Regions from separate parts of the Micromonospora sp. NPDC005979 genome, predicted to be linked through region 1. Evidence: predicted binding sites of a transcription regulator. Region 1 holds the regulator's gene; the other holds the start of a gene.
The links. Region 1 encodes HrcA, which represses chaperone genes, less so after heat shock. Its sites were predicted from a motif close to GGTTNGCACNCTCNNNNNGAGNGTGCNAACC; they were not measured.
Positions count from the first base shown of each region.

Region 2: the regulator HrcA is predicted to act here: its motif matches at 3,146-3,176, upstream of groL (chaperonin GroEL).

Region 1 covers NZ_JBEXUR010000025.1:63,035-70,313, reverse strand. The annotation lists gene ABZ272_RS29530 (16S rRNA (uracil(1498)-N(3))-methyltransferase) at 1-146, opposite strand, end outside; gene dnaJ (molecular chaperone DnaJ) at 148-1,296, opposite strand; gene hrcA (heat-inducible transcriptional repressor HrcA) at 1,370-2,392, opposite strand; gene ABZ272_RS29515 (DUF4870 domain-containing protein) at 2,606-3,265, shown strand; gene hemW (radical SAM family heme chaperone HemW) at 3,329-4,552, opposite strand; gene ABZ272_RS29505 (enoyl-CoA hydratase-related protein) at 4,572-5,381, shown strand; gene ABZ272_RS29500 (SDR family NAD(P)-dependent oxidoreductase) at 5,559-6,323, opposite strand; gene ABZ272_RS29495 (hypothetical protein) at 6,569-7,279, shown strand, end outside.
Region 2 covers NZ_JBEXUR010000009.1:125,265-132,543, reverse strand. The annotation lists gene paaN (phenylacetic acid degradation protein PaaN) at 1-715, shown strand, start outside; gene ABZ272_RS17175 (GNAT family N-acetyltransferase) at 801-1,331, opposite strand; gene ABZ272_RS17170 (cold-shock protein) at 1,616-1,819, shown strand; gene ABZ272_RS17165 (hypothetical protein) at 1,935-3,098, shown strand; gene groL (chaperonin GroEL) at 3,371-4,993, shown strand; gene ABZ272_RS17155 (hypothetical protein) at 5,052-5,297, opposite strand; gene ABZ272_RS17150 (GNAT family N-acetyltransferase) at 5,374-6,309, opposite strand; gene ABZ272_RS17145 (S8 family serine peptidase) at 6,349-7,279, opposite strand, start outside.

The DNA.
Region 1 (7,279 bases):
GCCGTGCCGCCCCGACCGTCGGCGAGCAGCAGCTCCTCGCCGACGCGCAGTCGCTGTACGGTGGCGGCGTGGTGCCCCTCCGGGCCGTCCAGGGTCAGCGCGTCACCGGTGGGCAGCGCGTCCACCAGGAACAGCGGCGCCGACACCTCAGGCGTGCCCGTTGAACGCGTCGCGCATCCGGGAGAAGAAGCCGCCCTGCTTGGTCAGCTCGGCGACCTCCTCGCCCCGGGTCTTGGCGAAGTCGCGCAGCATCTTCTCCTGGTCGGGGTCGAGCTTGGTGGGCGTCCGGACGTCCAGGTGCACGTAGAGGTCGCCCCGGCCGGTGCCGCGCAGGTGCGGTACGCCCCGGGCGCGCAGTCGCAACGTGCTGGCCGGCTGGGTGCCGGCCTTGACGTCGACGGTCTCCTCGCTGTCCAGCGTCTTGATGGTGAGCCGGGTGCCCAGCGCGGCGGCGGTCATCGGCACGGTGACGCGGCAGTGCAGGTCGTCACCCTTGCGGGAGTAGACGTCGTGCGGACGCTCGTGGATCTCCACGTAGAGGTCGCCGGCGGTGCCACCGCCCGGGCCCACCTCACCCTGCTGGGCCAGCCGGATCCGCATGCCGTCCTCGACGCCGGCCGGGATCTTGACGGTGAGCGATCGGCGGGTGCGTACCCGGCCGTCGCCGGCGCAGGTCGGGCAGGGGTGCGGGATGGTGGTGCCGTAGCCCTGGCAGACGGTGCACGGTCGGGCCGAGACCACCTGGCCGAGGAAGGTGCGCTGCACCGACTGCACCTCGCCCCGGCCGGCGCACGCCTCACAGGTGGCCAGGTGGGTACCGGCCGCGGTGCCAGCGCCCGAGCAGGTGGTGCAGAGCACGGCGGTGTCGACGGTGATCGGGGCCTCGACGCCGAACGCCGTCTCGTGCAGGTCCAGTTCGAGGCGCAGGATCGCGTCCGCGCCCGGTCGGGTCCGTGGACGCGGCCCACGGCCGGCGCCGCCCGCGGCGCCACCGAAGAACGCGTCCATGATGTCCTGGAAACCGACGAACGGGCCGGCTCCCCCCGGACCACCCGGGCCGCCCGCGCCCCCGCCGCCGGGGGCGAGCGGGTCGCCACCCAGGTCGACGATCTGCCGCTTCCGGTCGTCCGAGAGGACCTCGTACGCGGCGTTGATGTCCTTGAACTTCTCCTGGGCCTCCGGGTCCGGATTGACGTCCGGGTGGAACTGGCGTGCCAGCTTGCGGTAGGCGCGCTTGATCTCGTCATCGGAGGCTTCCCGGCTGACACCGAGGATGCCGTAGTAGTCCCTGGCCACTGCGTTCCGTATCCTCATGTTCGTCTCGCGTTGCGCCGACCGGCGGCCGCAGCCGGCCGTCGGCCCTGACTGGTCAGTTCTGGGCCAGCAGCTCGCCCACGTAGCGTGCCACGGCGCGCACCATGGCGATATTGCCGGGGTAGTCCATCCGGGTCGGCCCCAGCACTCCCAGGCCGCCCACGATGGTGGCCCCCGGGCCGTACCCGGTGCTGACCACCGAGGCGGCACGCAGGTTGTCGAACTCGTTCTCGTCGCCGATCAGCACCCGGGTCGTGCTGGGCTCGGTCTCGCCGATGAGCTTGAGGAGCACGACCTCCTCCTCCAACGCCTCCAGGATGGGCCGCAGCGAACCCTGGAAGTCGAGCAGACCGCCCCGGGTCAGGTTGGCGGTGCCGGCCAGGGCGATGCGTTCCTCGTGCCGCTCGACGAGCGTCTCCAGCAGGACGGTGGAGAGCGTGGTCATGGCCGGGCGTAACTGCACCGGCGCCTCTTCCACCAGCGCCTGCACCAGCGGCGGGGTGTCCGACATGCGCTCGCCGGCGAGCTTCTCGTTGACCAGGCGACGCAGGTCGGTGACGTCGTCGGCGGGCACCGGCCCGGGCAGCTCCACCAGCCGCTGCTCGACCCGGCCGGTGTCGGCGATCATGACGAGCATCAGCCGGGTGGTGGAGATCGGCACCAGCTCCAGGTGGCGCACCGAGGAGCGGGCGAGGCTCGGGTACTGCACCACGGCCACCTGCCGGGTCAACTGGGCGAGCAGCCGCACGGTGCGGTGGACCACGTCGTCGAGGTCGACGGCCCCGACGAGGAAGCGCTCGATGGCCCGGCGTTCGGCCGGGCTGAGCGGCTTGACCCGGGACAGCCGGTCGACGAAGAGCCGGTAGCCACGGTCGGTGGGCACTCGGCCGGCGCTGGTGTGCGGCTGCCGGATGTAGCCCTCCTCCTCCAGCACGGCCATGTCGTTGCGGACCGTCGCCGGGGAGACCCCGAGCTGGTGCCGCTCGACCAGCGCCTTGCTGCCGACCGGCTCCTGGGTCGAGACGTAGTCCTCGACGATGGCGCGGAGCACGGCGAGTTTCCGGTCGTCCAGACCCATCCTCCGCACCTCCTGTCGCACGTCGGCCGCCGGCCCACGCGGGCCGACGGACCGTCCTGGCACTCGACTGTAACGAGTGCCAGTCTACGTCGGCGTGCCCGCCGACGCGATGATCAACGACCGCCCGTGACATCCCGCGCGGGTCGATCGGCCCGGACGGTAGGGCGATGTCGCTCTGGTGCGACGTTGCCAACGGCACCTACCGTGACAACCATGACTGAACCACCTCGCCCTCCCGGCGCGGGAGACCCCGGCAACTACCCGCCGGAGCCGAATCTCCCCGGCTCGTCCTCGTCGGCCGAGCCGCCCACCGCACCACTGTCCGGGGCGCCCGGCCCGGGCGGCTATCCCCCAGCCGGTGACTATCCGCCGCCCACCGGTGACCAACCGCCGTCGGGCGGCTACCCTCCGCCGGGCGGCTATCCCCCACCTGGTGGTTACCCCCCGCCCGGCGGTTACCCCCCGCCGGGCGGCCCGACTGGCGCGTATCCGACCGGCGGCGCGTACGGCGGCCCCGGCGGCGGTTACGCCAACAACGAGGACAAGACCTGGGCGCTCGTCGCCCACTTCGGCGGCGCGGCCGGGATGATCATCAGCGCTGGCGTGCTCGGCTGGATCGCCCCGCTGGTGGCGTTGCTGGCCCGGGGCAGCCAGTCCCCGACCGTACGGGCGCACGCCGTGTCGGCGCTCAACTTCCAGCTCATCTGGTCGATCGTCGGCCTGGTCGGCTGGGTGCTGTCCTGCATCGTCATCGGCTTCATCGGTGTCGTGGCGGCCGTCGTGCTCGGGGCCGTGTGCGGCATCCTCGCCGGCATCAAGGCCAACGAGGGGCAGCTCTACCGCTACCCGCTCTCCGCCAACTTCATCAAGTGATCCGGGCCGGCCGCTCCCCCGGCCGGTCCGGCACACCGCCGCCGGCCGGGCGGGGCGTCCGGCTCAGGGCAGCAGGTCCCGCACGACCGCGTCGGCGAGCAGCCGGCCGCGCAGGGTGAGGACCGCCCGTCCGGCGGCGTACCCCTCGGCGTCCAGCAGACCGTCGGCGAGGGCCCGCGCGGCACCGGCCCGACCGGCGGCGTCGAGCACCCGCAGCGGCAGTCCGCTGGCGAGCCGCAGCCGGAGCATCACGTCCTCCATGTGCGCCTCGTCCGTGGTCAGCACCTCGCGGGCCAGGCCGGGTGACGCGCCGGCCGCCAGCCGCTGGGCGTACGTGGTGGGGTGCTTCACGTTCCACCAGCGCACCCCGCCGACGTGGCTGTGCGCGCCCGGGCCGAGGCCCCACCAGTCGGCGCCGGTCCAGTAGAGCAGGTTGTGCCGGCACCGGGCCTCGTCGGTGCGCGCCCAGTTGGACACCTCGTACCAGGAGAGGCCCGCCGCGTCGAGGGCGGCCTCCGCCGCCAGGTAGCGGTCCGCCGCCACGTCGTCACTGGGGTACGGCAACTCGCCGCGCTTCATCCGCGCGGCGAGCCGGGTGCCGTCCTCCACGATGAGGGCGTACGCGCTGACGTGGTCGACCCCGGCGGCCACGACCTGCGCCAAGGTGGCGGCGAAGTCCTCGGCCCGTTCCCCCGGCGTGCCGTAGATCAGGTCCAGGTTGACGTGGTCGAACCCGGCCTCGCGCGCCTCCCGGGCGGCGGCGGTGGCCCGGCCGGCGCTGTGCTTGCGGTCGAGGATCGCCAGCACACCGGGCGACGCGGACTGCATGCCCAGCGAGATCCGGGTGTAGCCGGCCGTCCGCAGCAGCTTCAACGACTCCGGGGTGACCGACTCCGGATTCGCCTCGGTGGTCACCTCGGCGTCGGCGGCGAGCCCCCAGGTGCGGTCGATGCCCTCGAGGATGCGGGCCAGGTCGTCGGCGGGGAGCAGGGTGGGCGTGCCGCCACCGACGAAGACGGTGTCGACGCGGGGTGGCGGGTTCTCGCCGAGCACCCGGGCGGCGAGCGCCAGCTCGGCCAGCACGGTGTCGGCGTACGCCTCACGGCTCGCGCCCCCACCCAGCTCGGCGGCCGTGTACGTGTTGAAGTCGCAGTAGCCGCAGCGACTGGCGCAGAACGGGACGTGGACGTACACGCCGAAGCCGCGCGCGCCGACCGCCGTGGTGGCGGTGGCGGGCAACGATCCGTCGACGGGGACGGTCTCACCATCTGGAAGGACGCCGGGCATGGCAACTAGTGTGCCCGGCATGACCTCTCCCGACGTGCTCGTGCGGGTCGCCACGGCCCGTGGGGTGACCACCCTCACCCTGGACAGCCCGCACAACCGCAACGCGCTCTCCACCGCCCTGATGACCCAGTTGCTGGCCGGGCTGACGGACGCGGTGGCCGACGACGCGGTCCGCGTGATCGTGCTCGACCACACCGGGCCGGTCTTCTGCTCCGGCGCGGACCTGAAGGAGACCGCCGCGGCGTACGCCAGCGGAACCGTGCCCGCCGGCATGCTGGGCGACGTGCTGGCGGCGCTCTGGGAGTGCCCGAAGCCGATCCTGGCCCGGGTCGCCGGGCCCGCGCGGGCCGGCGGACTGGGCCTCATCGCGGCCGCCGATCTCGCGGTCTGCGCCGACGAGGCGACGTTCGCGTTCACCGAGGTCCGCATCGGGGTGATCCCGGCGGTGATCTCGGCGACCGTGCTGCCCCGGCTGCACCCCCGCGCAGCCGCCGAGCTGTACCTGACCGGGAACACCTTCGACGGGCGGCGGGCCGTCGAGGTCGGACTGGTGACGGCCTCGGTGCCGGCCCAGGAGCTGGACGACGTGGTGCGGGGCTACTGCGACTCCCTGGTCCGTGGCGCGCCCGGGGCGCTGGCCGGCACGAAGGATCTGCTGCGCCGGCCGGGCACCGCCGAGCTGCGTGGCGACCTGGCCCGTCTCGCCGCGCTCTCGACCGGCTACTTCCTGTCCGAGGAGGGCCGCGAGGGGGTCATGGCGTTCCGGGAGAAGAGGTCGCCGCGATGGGTGGCCGCTCTGGACGCCGAACGCGGTGACCAGGCCGGGTAGGACCGGGGACGTCGGCCGGCTGCGGTGGCGGCGGGTGCCCATGCCCTCCCCACGTCCTTTGCTCTGCTTCACCAGAGGCAACACCCGAGGGCTCCGAGTGTTGCCTCCAATGAAGCAGAGCAAAGGCCCCTCGATGGGGGTCGGGGCCCCGCCTGGAAGCGGCGGCGCCCCGAAGGGTCACCACGCCGTCGCGCCACCGTCGACCGCGTAGTTGGCGCCGGTGATGTACGACGCCCGGTCCGAGGCGAGGAAGACCACCAGCTCGGCGACCTCCTCGGGGCGGGCGAAGCGCTTGAGCAGCGTCTTCGCCGTGATCGCGTCCCGGGCCTCCTGGTCGTCCCCCAGGTCGCGTTCACTGGCCGGGGTGAGGATGGGCCCGGGGCTGACCGCCACCGCCCGGATGCCGTGCGGAGCGCCTTCGAGCGCGAGCTGGCGGGTCATGCCGATGACGCCGGCGTTCGCCGCCGTGTGCCCGACCATCGGCGGGACGTGACCTGCGATCATCCCGGCCATCGAGGCCGCGTTGATGATGACGCCGCCACCGCGCCGGACGAGGTACGGCCAGGCGAACTTCGACACCAGGTACGGAATGTCGAGTTCACCGGCGATCGTGTACCGCCAGTCGTCGACCGAGAAGTCCGGCAGGGGGCCGAAGCGCAGCGCGGCCGCGTTGTTGTAGACGACGTCGAGCCCTCCGTACGCGGCCACGGCGTCCTCGACGAGCTGACGGACCTGTTCGGGGTCGGTCAGGTCGACGGGCGCGATGCTCGTCATCTCTCCACCGGCGGCCCGGACGAGGTCGACCGTCTCGTTGTTGCCGTCGACCTGGATGTCGGCCCCGACGACCTTCGCGCCCTCGCGGGCGAAGGTCAGCGCCGCGACGCGCCCCAGACCACCGCCCGTGCCGGTCACGAGTACCACCTTGCCGTCCAGCGTTCCCATCGAATTCCTCCTCGGCTCCGGCACGTCCGATTGACGTGTCAACCGGGAAAGGTCCTTGATTAGGCATTCTCTTCCCGCTGTTGACGACGGGTGACGCTGCAGACACGATCTCCATCCGCAGGTGAGTTCCGCGCGCCAGCGGGAACGTCCCGATCGGCACGTGACGGCTGAGCGAAGCCCGAACCGGTCGAACGGCCCGGATGACGCCGGCGGGGACGTACGCTTGTCGAACTGTCGATCAGGAGGTGTGGGTGCGAACTCGGGCAGCCGTGGCGGGCGGAGTGGTGCTCATCCTCGTCGCCGTGATCGCGATCTGGCTCGTCGCCCGGCGGGTCGGGGACGGACTGCGGCTGCCGCTGGCCGGACGCACCTGCACGGTCCAGGCCGACGGCCGGGTGGTCCTGGACGTGGAGCAGATGGCGAACGCGGCCACCATCGCGGCGATCGGCGTCCAGCGCGGCATGCCCGAGCGCGCCGTGGTGGTCGCGCTGGCCACCGCGTACCAGGAGTCGGGGCTGCGCAACCTCGACCACGGTGACCGCGACTCGCTCGGACTGTTCCAGCAGCGTCCGAGCAAGGGGTGGGGCACGCCGGAGCAGATCCGCGACCCCCGGTACGCGGCGAACAGGTTCTACAAGGCGCTCAAGAAGGTGCGCGGCTGGGAGAAGATGCGGGTCACCGATGCCGCCCAGCGGGTGCAGCGCTCGGCGTTCCCCGAGGCGTACCAGAAGTGGGCCGACGACTCCGAGGTGCTCACCAAGGCCCTGCTCGGCGACGCCACCGAGGCGGTGGCCTGCACGGTGGGGCGTACCCCGGTGATGCACGGCGCGGCGGCGGCCGCGCAGCTGACCCGCAACCTGGCGCTGGACTGGGGTGTGTCGAGCGCCGAAAAGGCCAGCCAGACAGGGCTGGCGGTGACCGCGCAGGACCAGCGCGACGGCTGGCGGTACGCGCAC
Region 2 (7,279 bases), on a different contig from region 1:
CGACTCCACCGACGACTTCGCCGGCATGTGCCGCAACCTCGGGTTCACGCTGACCCTCTACAGCGGGCAGATGTGCACCACCTCGCAGAACATCCTCATCCCGGCCGGCGGCATCGAGACCGACCAGGGGCACAAGAGCTTCGACGAGGTGGCCGGCGGGATCGCGGCGGCGATCGGCAAGCTGACCGCCGACCCGGCCCGGGGTGTCGAGCTGACCGGCGCCATCGTCAACGACGGGGTGCTGGAGCGGCTGGCCGAGGTCACCAAGGTCGGCGAGCCGGTGCTGGAGTCGCGGACGGTGGCGCACCCGTCGTACGCCGACGCGGTGGTGCGTACCCCGACGATCGTGAAGCTGACCGCGGACGACGCCCAGACGTACGGCCGGGAGTGGTTCGGGCCGATCTCCTTCGCCATCGCGACCGACTCCACCGCGCACAGCCTGGAGCTGATGCGCCGGACCATCGGCGAGAAGGGCGCGCTGACCGCCGGGGTCTACTCGACCGACGAGGCGGTGCTGGACGCCGCCGAGGCGGTCGCGGTCGAGGTCGGTGTGCACCTGTCCGGCAACCTCACCGGCGGTGTCTTCGTGAACCAGTCGGCGGCCTTCTCCGACTTCCACGGCAGCGGCGCCAACGCGGCGGCCAACTCCGCCCTGACCGACGGCGCCTACGTGGCCAACCGCTTCCGGATCGTGCAGTCCCGCCGCCACGCCTGACCTCTCGTGGCGATCAAGAGGTTCGCGTCAGAAATCACGCTGTTCTTGACGCGAACCTCTTGATCACCGAGGTCGGACGCGGGTTTTAGGCTGTTCGGCGCATTTGTAGTTCGGTTAGGGCGGGGATCGTGGGGTGGGGGACCCGTACGCCGGTGTCCTTGAAGCCCAGCCGCTGGTAGGCCCGGTAGGCGCGGTCGTTGCCGACCACCACCTCCAACAGCAGCTCCGGCCGGCCGCAGTCCCGCGACCAGGCGGCGACCCCGTCGATCAGCTCGCCGAGCAGCCCGCTGCCCCGCCAGGCCGGCGTGACGTACACGGCGTAGATCACGGTGAGGCCCGGCTCGTTCGGGGCGACCGTTCCACCGGCGTGCCCGACGAGCCGGCCGCCCGGATCCGCGACGAACTGCGCATTGTGCGGACCGATCGAGGTGAACGCCACCCGGGCGGCGAACTCGTCGTGCGGTCGGGCCGCGGCGTCGGCCAGGGTCTCCAGGAAGGCCAACGGCGCGTCGGCGAGCATCTCCAGGCGCAGCGCCCGCATCCGGGCGGCGTCCTGCGGTCGCACCCGGTGGATCCGCGCCTGCCGCAGGGGCGTGGAGCCCGTGTCGGTGGTCATGCCCGCATGCCTACCACAGGGTCGGCCGCGCGCCGGCGACCTGTGCCGCCAGATCCCCTCCGTCCGGTCCAAATACAACCATCGTCATGAATCCGACGGACCCTCGGATCGCTACGAACTATGCCCGATTTGAGGTCGTGCGCTCCCGTCACTCCTCGTGTAGCGTGCGATTTCGATCACCTTTTTCAGCGGTCGTCGTCGATCGCTGAGGTGGTGGTTCGCGGGTGTCCGGCCGTGCCGGACGTTCGGGCAGGCAACGCCGCGCAGAGTGAGGGAAGTGCACCGTGGCACAGGGTTCCGTGAAGTGGTTCAACGCCGAGAAGGGTTACGGCTTCATCGCCGTCGACGGCGGTCAGGACGTGTTCGTCCACTTCTCCGCGATCGAGATGGACGGTTACAAGGCGCTCGACGATGGTCAGCGGGTCGAGTTCGAGATCGCCCAGGGCCAGAAGGGCCCGCAGGCGGAGCACGTCCGCGTCATCGGCTGACCGATCCCGATCTGCTCGCCGGTTGTCCGCTCGATCGGCTGGCGAGTCGGGGCTGCGGCGCGGACGCCGGCCCGGGAAGATCGTGAACCGTTCCAGCCGATGCTGAGGAGGGTTCATGACCGACCAGTCGCCGCCACCCGCCACGCCCTCCGGGCCGGGTGAGCCGGACCGGCCCGACCCGACGTCACCCGGCGACGGCTCCGGCGCGTCACCCGTCCCGGGCGCCCCGCCCGTCCCGGACGCTGGCCTTCCGCACTCGGGCCCGCCGCCGCAGAGTTGGGATCCGGCGCAGGCGTGGGGTCAGCCCGCCGCGCCGCCGCCGGGCTGGGTGTTTCCGCCCACCGGCGGCTACCCGCCCGGGGCCGGTCCCTATGGCGGGCAGCCGTGGTATCCGGGGGTGCCGGTCGGCTGGTACCCGCCCGGTTACGGCCTCGACCCGAACGACGCCCTGGTCACCCCGCCCGGCGCCGGTATCGGGGGCTGGTTCGACCGTTTCTGGGGCGCGCTGCGTCGGGGCTGGCGGCAGTTGGTGCCGATCATGCTGCTCACGCAGGTCCTGCCGGCGGCGGTGCTCTCGGTCATCTCGTTCGGTCTGGACCCGTCGCCCGCCTGGGAGGCGCAGGCCGAGACGGACCCGTCGGCCGGGCTGCCGGACAACTTCGCCACCAGCCTGTTGACCCTCCTCGTCGTGCTGGTCGGCGGCAGCCTGCTGATCGGCCTGGTGCAGGCGCTGGGCTGGGCCGCGGGCAGTTGGGTGATCACCCAGCAGGCGGCCGGCCGGCCCGCCGCACTCGACGCGGCGCTGCGGTACGGGCTGCGCCGGGCCGTCGGCGTGTGGGGTTGGACGCTGCTGGTCAGCCTGCTCATCGGAATCGGAGTCTGCTTCTGCGTGCTGCCGGGCATCTACCTGGCCTTCGCGTTGAGCATGGCCGGTCCGGTCTACCTGTTCGAGCGGAACAACCCGATCGGCCGGTCGTTCCGGATGTTCCACGACCGGCTCGGAATGCTGCTCGGCCGAGTGGCGCTGGTGGGCGCGGCGGTGATCATCGGAACCGTGGTTCCCGGTGTCCTGGAATCGGCCGGCACCACCGCGTTCGGCGAGGATCCGTTCGCGTCGCCGGGCCCCGCGGTCGGGGTGGTGGCGGTCATCGCCGTCACGGCGGTGCTGGCCCTGCCGGCCCACCTCGCCCAGTTGGTCGGTCTGCTGATCACGTACGCCGAGCAACGCGCTCATGAGGCTCCCGTGAACGGGGCCACACTGGCTGCGGAACTCGACTGACCGGGCTCATCGTGCTTGCACTCGGCAGGTGAGAGTGCTAAACAAGTCATTGGCACTCGCATACCGTGAGTGCCAATGGTCGGGACGGTGGGGCCTGGTTGCGCCGGTGTGGAGACGCCGGGGCAGCACATGGCCGGTCGTCGCGGGCTATCCGGCCCGGCCGAAGGACGTCGTCGTCGCCAGGTGGCGACGTCCCAAGGTGCGTACACCAGGCGGCCCATCCGGGGCACACATCTCGGGTGGCCCGTGAGTGTCCAGGAGGACAACGCCGTATGGCCAAGATGATCGCGTTCGACGAAGAGGCGCGCCGCGGCCTCGAGCGGGGCATGAACCAGCTCGCCGACGCCGTAAAGGTGACCCTCGGCCCCAAGGGCCGCAACGTCGTGCTCGAGAAGAAGTGGGGTGCCCCCACCATCACCAACGATGGTGTGAGCATCGCCAAGGAGATCGAGCTCGAGGACCCGTACGAGAAGATCGGCGCCGAGCTGGTCAAGGAGGTCGCCAAGAAGACCGACGACGTCGCCGGTGACGGCACGACGACGGCGACCGTCCTGGCCCAGGCCCTGGTTCGCGAGGGCCTGCGCAACGTGGCCGCCGGTGCCAACCCGATGGCCCTGAAGCGGGGCATCGAGGCCGCTGTCGCGAGCGTCTCGGAGGAGCTGTCCAAGCTCGCCAAGGACGTCGAGACTAAGGAGCAGATCGCCTCCACCGCCTCCATCTCCGCTGGCGACAGCACTGTCGGCGAGATCATCGCCGAGGCGATGGACAAGGTCGGCAAGGAAGGCGTCATCACCGTCGAGGAGAGCAACACCTTCGGGCTGGAGCTGGAGCTCACCGAGGGTATGCGCTTCGACAAGGGCTACATCTCGGCCTACTTCATGACCGACCCGGAGCGTATGGAGGCCGTCTTCGACGACCCGTACATCCTGATCGTCAACAGCAAGATCTCGTCGGTGAAGGACCTGCTCCCGATCCTGGAGAAGGTCATGCAGGGCGGCAAGCCGCTGCTGATCATCGCCGAGGACATCGAGGGCGAGGCCCTGGCCACCCTGGTGGTCAACAAGGTCCGTGGCACCTTCAAGTCGGTCGCCGTCAAGGCGCCGGGCTTCGGTGACCGCCGCAAGGCCATGCTGGGCGACATCGCCATCCTCACCGGTGGCCAGGTCATCAGCGAGGAGGTCGGCCTCAAGCTCGACGCCGTCAGCGTCGACATGCTGGGCCACGCCCGCAAGGTCGTCGTCACCAAGGACGAGACCACCATCGTCGACGGTGCCGGTGACGCCGAGCAGATCCAGGGCCGGGTCAACCAGATCCGGGCCGAGATCGACAAGAGCGACTCCGACTACGACCGCGAGAAGCTGCAGGAGCGGCTGGCCAAGCTGGCCGGTGGCGTTGCGGTCATCAAGGTCGGCGCGGCCACCGAGGTCGAGCTGAAGGAGCGCAAGCACCGCATCGAGGACGCCGTTCGCAACGCGAAGGCGGCCGTCGAGGAGGGCATCGTCCCGGGTGGTGGCGTCGCGCTGGTGCAGGCCGGCAAGACCGCCTTCGACAAGCTGGACCTGGTCGGCGACGAGGCGACCGGTGCCAACATCGTCAAGGTCGCGCTGGACGCCCCGCTGCGGCAGATCGCCGTCAACGCCGGCCTCGAGGGCGGCGTCGTGGTGGAGAAGGTCCGTAACCTCGAAGCGGGTCACGGCCTCAACGCCGCCAACGGCGAGTACGTCGACCTGCTGGCCGCGGGCATCATCGACCCGGCCAAGGTGACCCGTTCGGCGCTGCAGAACGCGTCGTCGATCGCCGCGCTGTTCCTCACCACCGAGGCCGTCGTCGCGGACAAGCCGGAGAAGAACCCGGCTGCCCCGGCTGGCCCGGGTGGCGGGGACATGGACTTCTGAGTCCAGTTCCGACACACCGAACGGGGCGGGCCGCTGACGCGGTCCGCCCCGTTCGTCGTCAGGTGGGCAGTCGACGCTGGTTGCGCCGCTTCTGCGCCCGGTCGTACGGCGGCAGCGACCGGATCGGCGCGTCCACCATCTCCTGCGGTTCCTCGGACGCCGGTCGGCCGTCGGTGCTCATCTCGGCCAGCTGTTCGGCGTCGCCGTAGTCGAGCCGGTCGAACGGCAGTTGGCCGGGCAGTTCGTCGGCCGGTTTCCAGGTGATCGGCGGGCCGTCCTCGGTCTGGTCGTCCTCCGTGGTCATGGCTGCCTCCTCTACCGAAACGGTAGGGGGCGTCGATGCCCGACGCGGACGAATGGATCAATGTCCCATTTGACCGCTATTCCGCCCCAAGGCGTCGCCGGTACAGGAAGAACACCCGCTCGATCCGCGCACCCGCGCTCCCCGAGTAGAACGGCACCGGCCCCACCCAGCCGATCTCCGCCCGGTCCAGTCCCGCCGTACGCTGGTCCCGCAGGCAGCGTCGCAGCAGCACCCCGCCGATGCCCGAGCCCTCGGCGGCCGGGGCCGTGCCCATCGGCCCGAACCAGCTCGGCCGCGACGATCCGTAGGCGGCGAAGCCCAGCACCTCGCCGGCCCGCTCCGCCAGGTGGCAGCCGGCCCCCTCGCGGCCCACCGATCCGGCCAGCTCGCCGTCCCAGGCGCCGCCGAAGGTGGACCGGGCGAACGCGGTCAGCGCCGGCAGGTCCGCGGGCTCGGCCCGCCGTACCGTGATGCCCTGCCCGGCCAGCCGCCGCTCGGCGGCCTCCGTCGACCGCAGCGCCGGGGACTCGTCGTACGACAGGTCCGCCGTCATGTTCCAGGCGGTCCGGTCCTGCTGGTAGCCGAGCGCGAGGGCCGCGCACACCGCCGGCGTGTACCGCACGTCGATGCCGGGCCAGGCGTAGTACGGCGGATTTCCGGCCAGCAGCACCTCGGTCACGCCGTGCTCGGCGAGCGCCCGCTCGGCGCGGGCGAGCAGCGCGCGGCCCACGCCCCGGCGACGCTGCCCCGGCAGTACGGCGACCAGGTCCACGTGCCCGATGCCCGGCTCCGTCGGCGACACCGAGCAGAGCAGCACCCCGACCAGGTCGCCGGCCCGGTACGCCCCCAACCCGATCACCGTCCGGTCGACGGCGGCCCGGGGCCAGAGGACGTCCACGATCGCGTCCGCCTCGGCGGCGTCCTCCGGCAGGTCGAGCGCCTGCGCGCAGAGCCGCGCCACGGTGGGGGCGAGATCGAGGGCCAGCTCGGTGACGGTGATCTCAGCGTCCATGGGTGCCGACCCTAGATCACCCGCCGGCCTCCGCCCTGGTCACCCCCGGGCGGCGCGGACGGCGGCGTACGCGTCGACCTGGCCGGCGCCGGTGACGTTCGCCGGGGTGCCGCAGGCGTCACTGGGATTGCGCGAGCGGTACGTCGGCTCGGCCGGCGTGGCGGTGTCCCGCAGGATCTGCCGGGTCCGGGCCAGGTCGCCGATCAGCGCCGGGTTCGCCGACCACATGAGCGCGACCACTCCCGCCACCTGCGGGGTCGCCATCGACGTGCCGTCCAGCGCCGCGTACCCGCCGCCGGGCATGGCCGACACGACCCCCACCCCGGGGGCCAGCACGTCCGGCTTGCCCGCGCCGCCGCCCGGAACCGGCCCGCGCGAGGAGAACTCCGCGACGTGTCGCTGCGCGTCCACCGCGCCCACGGTCAGCACGTTCACGTACGGCGCGGGTGGGTCGTCGATCGACGCGCACCACGGACCGGTGTTCCCGGCGGCGGCGACCACGAAGATCCCGGCCGCGTCCAGCGCCGTGGTGGCCGGCAGCAACGCGTCCCGGTCGCAGCCCTCGATCGAGGGGCAGCCCCACGAGTTGGTCAGCACCTGCGGGGCGCGCTCCGGCCGGCCGTCGGTGAACGGGTCACCCCCCGTCGGGAACGGCGCCAGCATGAACTGGAGGCAGTCCAGGTAGTGCCCCGGGCTGCCCAGGTTGCGGTCCAGGTTGACGCAGCCCACCCACTGCGCGTCCGGGGCCACGCCGATGCCGTCGCGCCCGACCGCGCTGCCCACCGTGTGGGTGCCGTGCCCGCCCTGGTCGTTCGGTGCCCGGGTGCCGTCCCACGGGTCGTACCAGGAGTCGTCACCGCCCCGGAACCCGGCCCGCAGCGCCGGATGGCCGCCGTCCACGCCGGAATCGGAACTGCCGACCACGATCCCCGTGCCGGTCACCCCGAGTTGGGACCAGACCCGGTCCGCG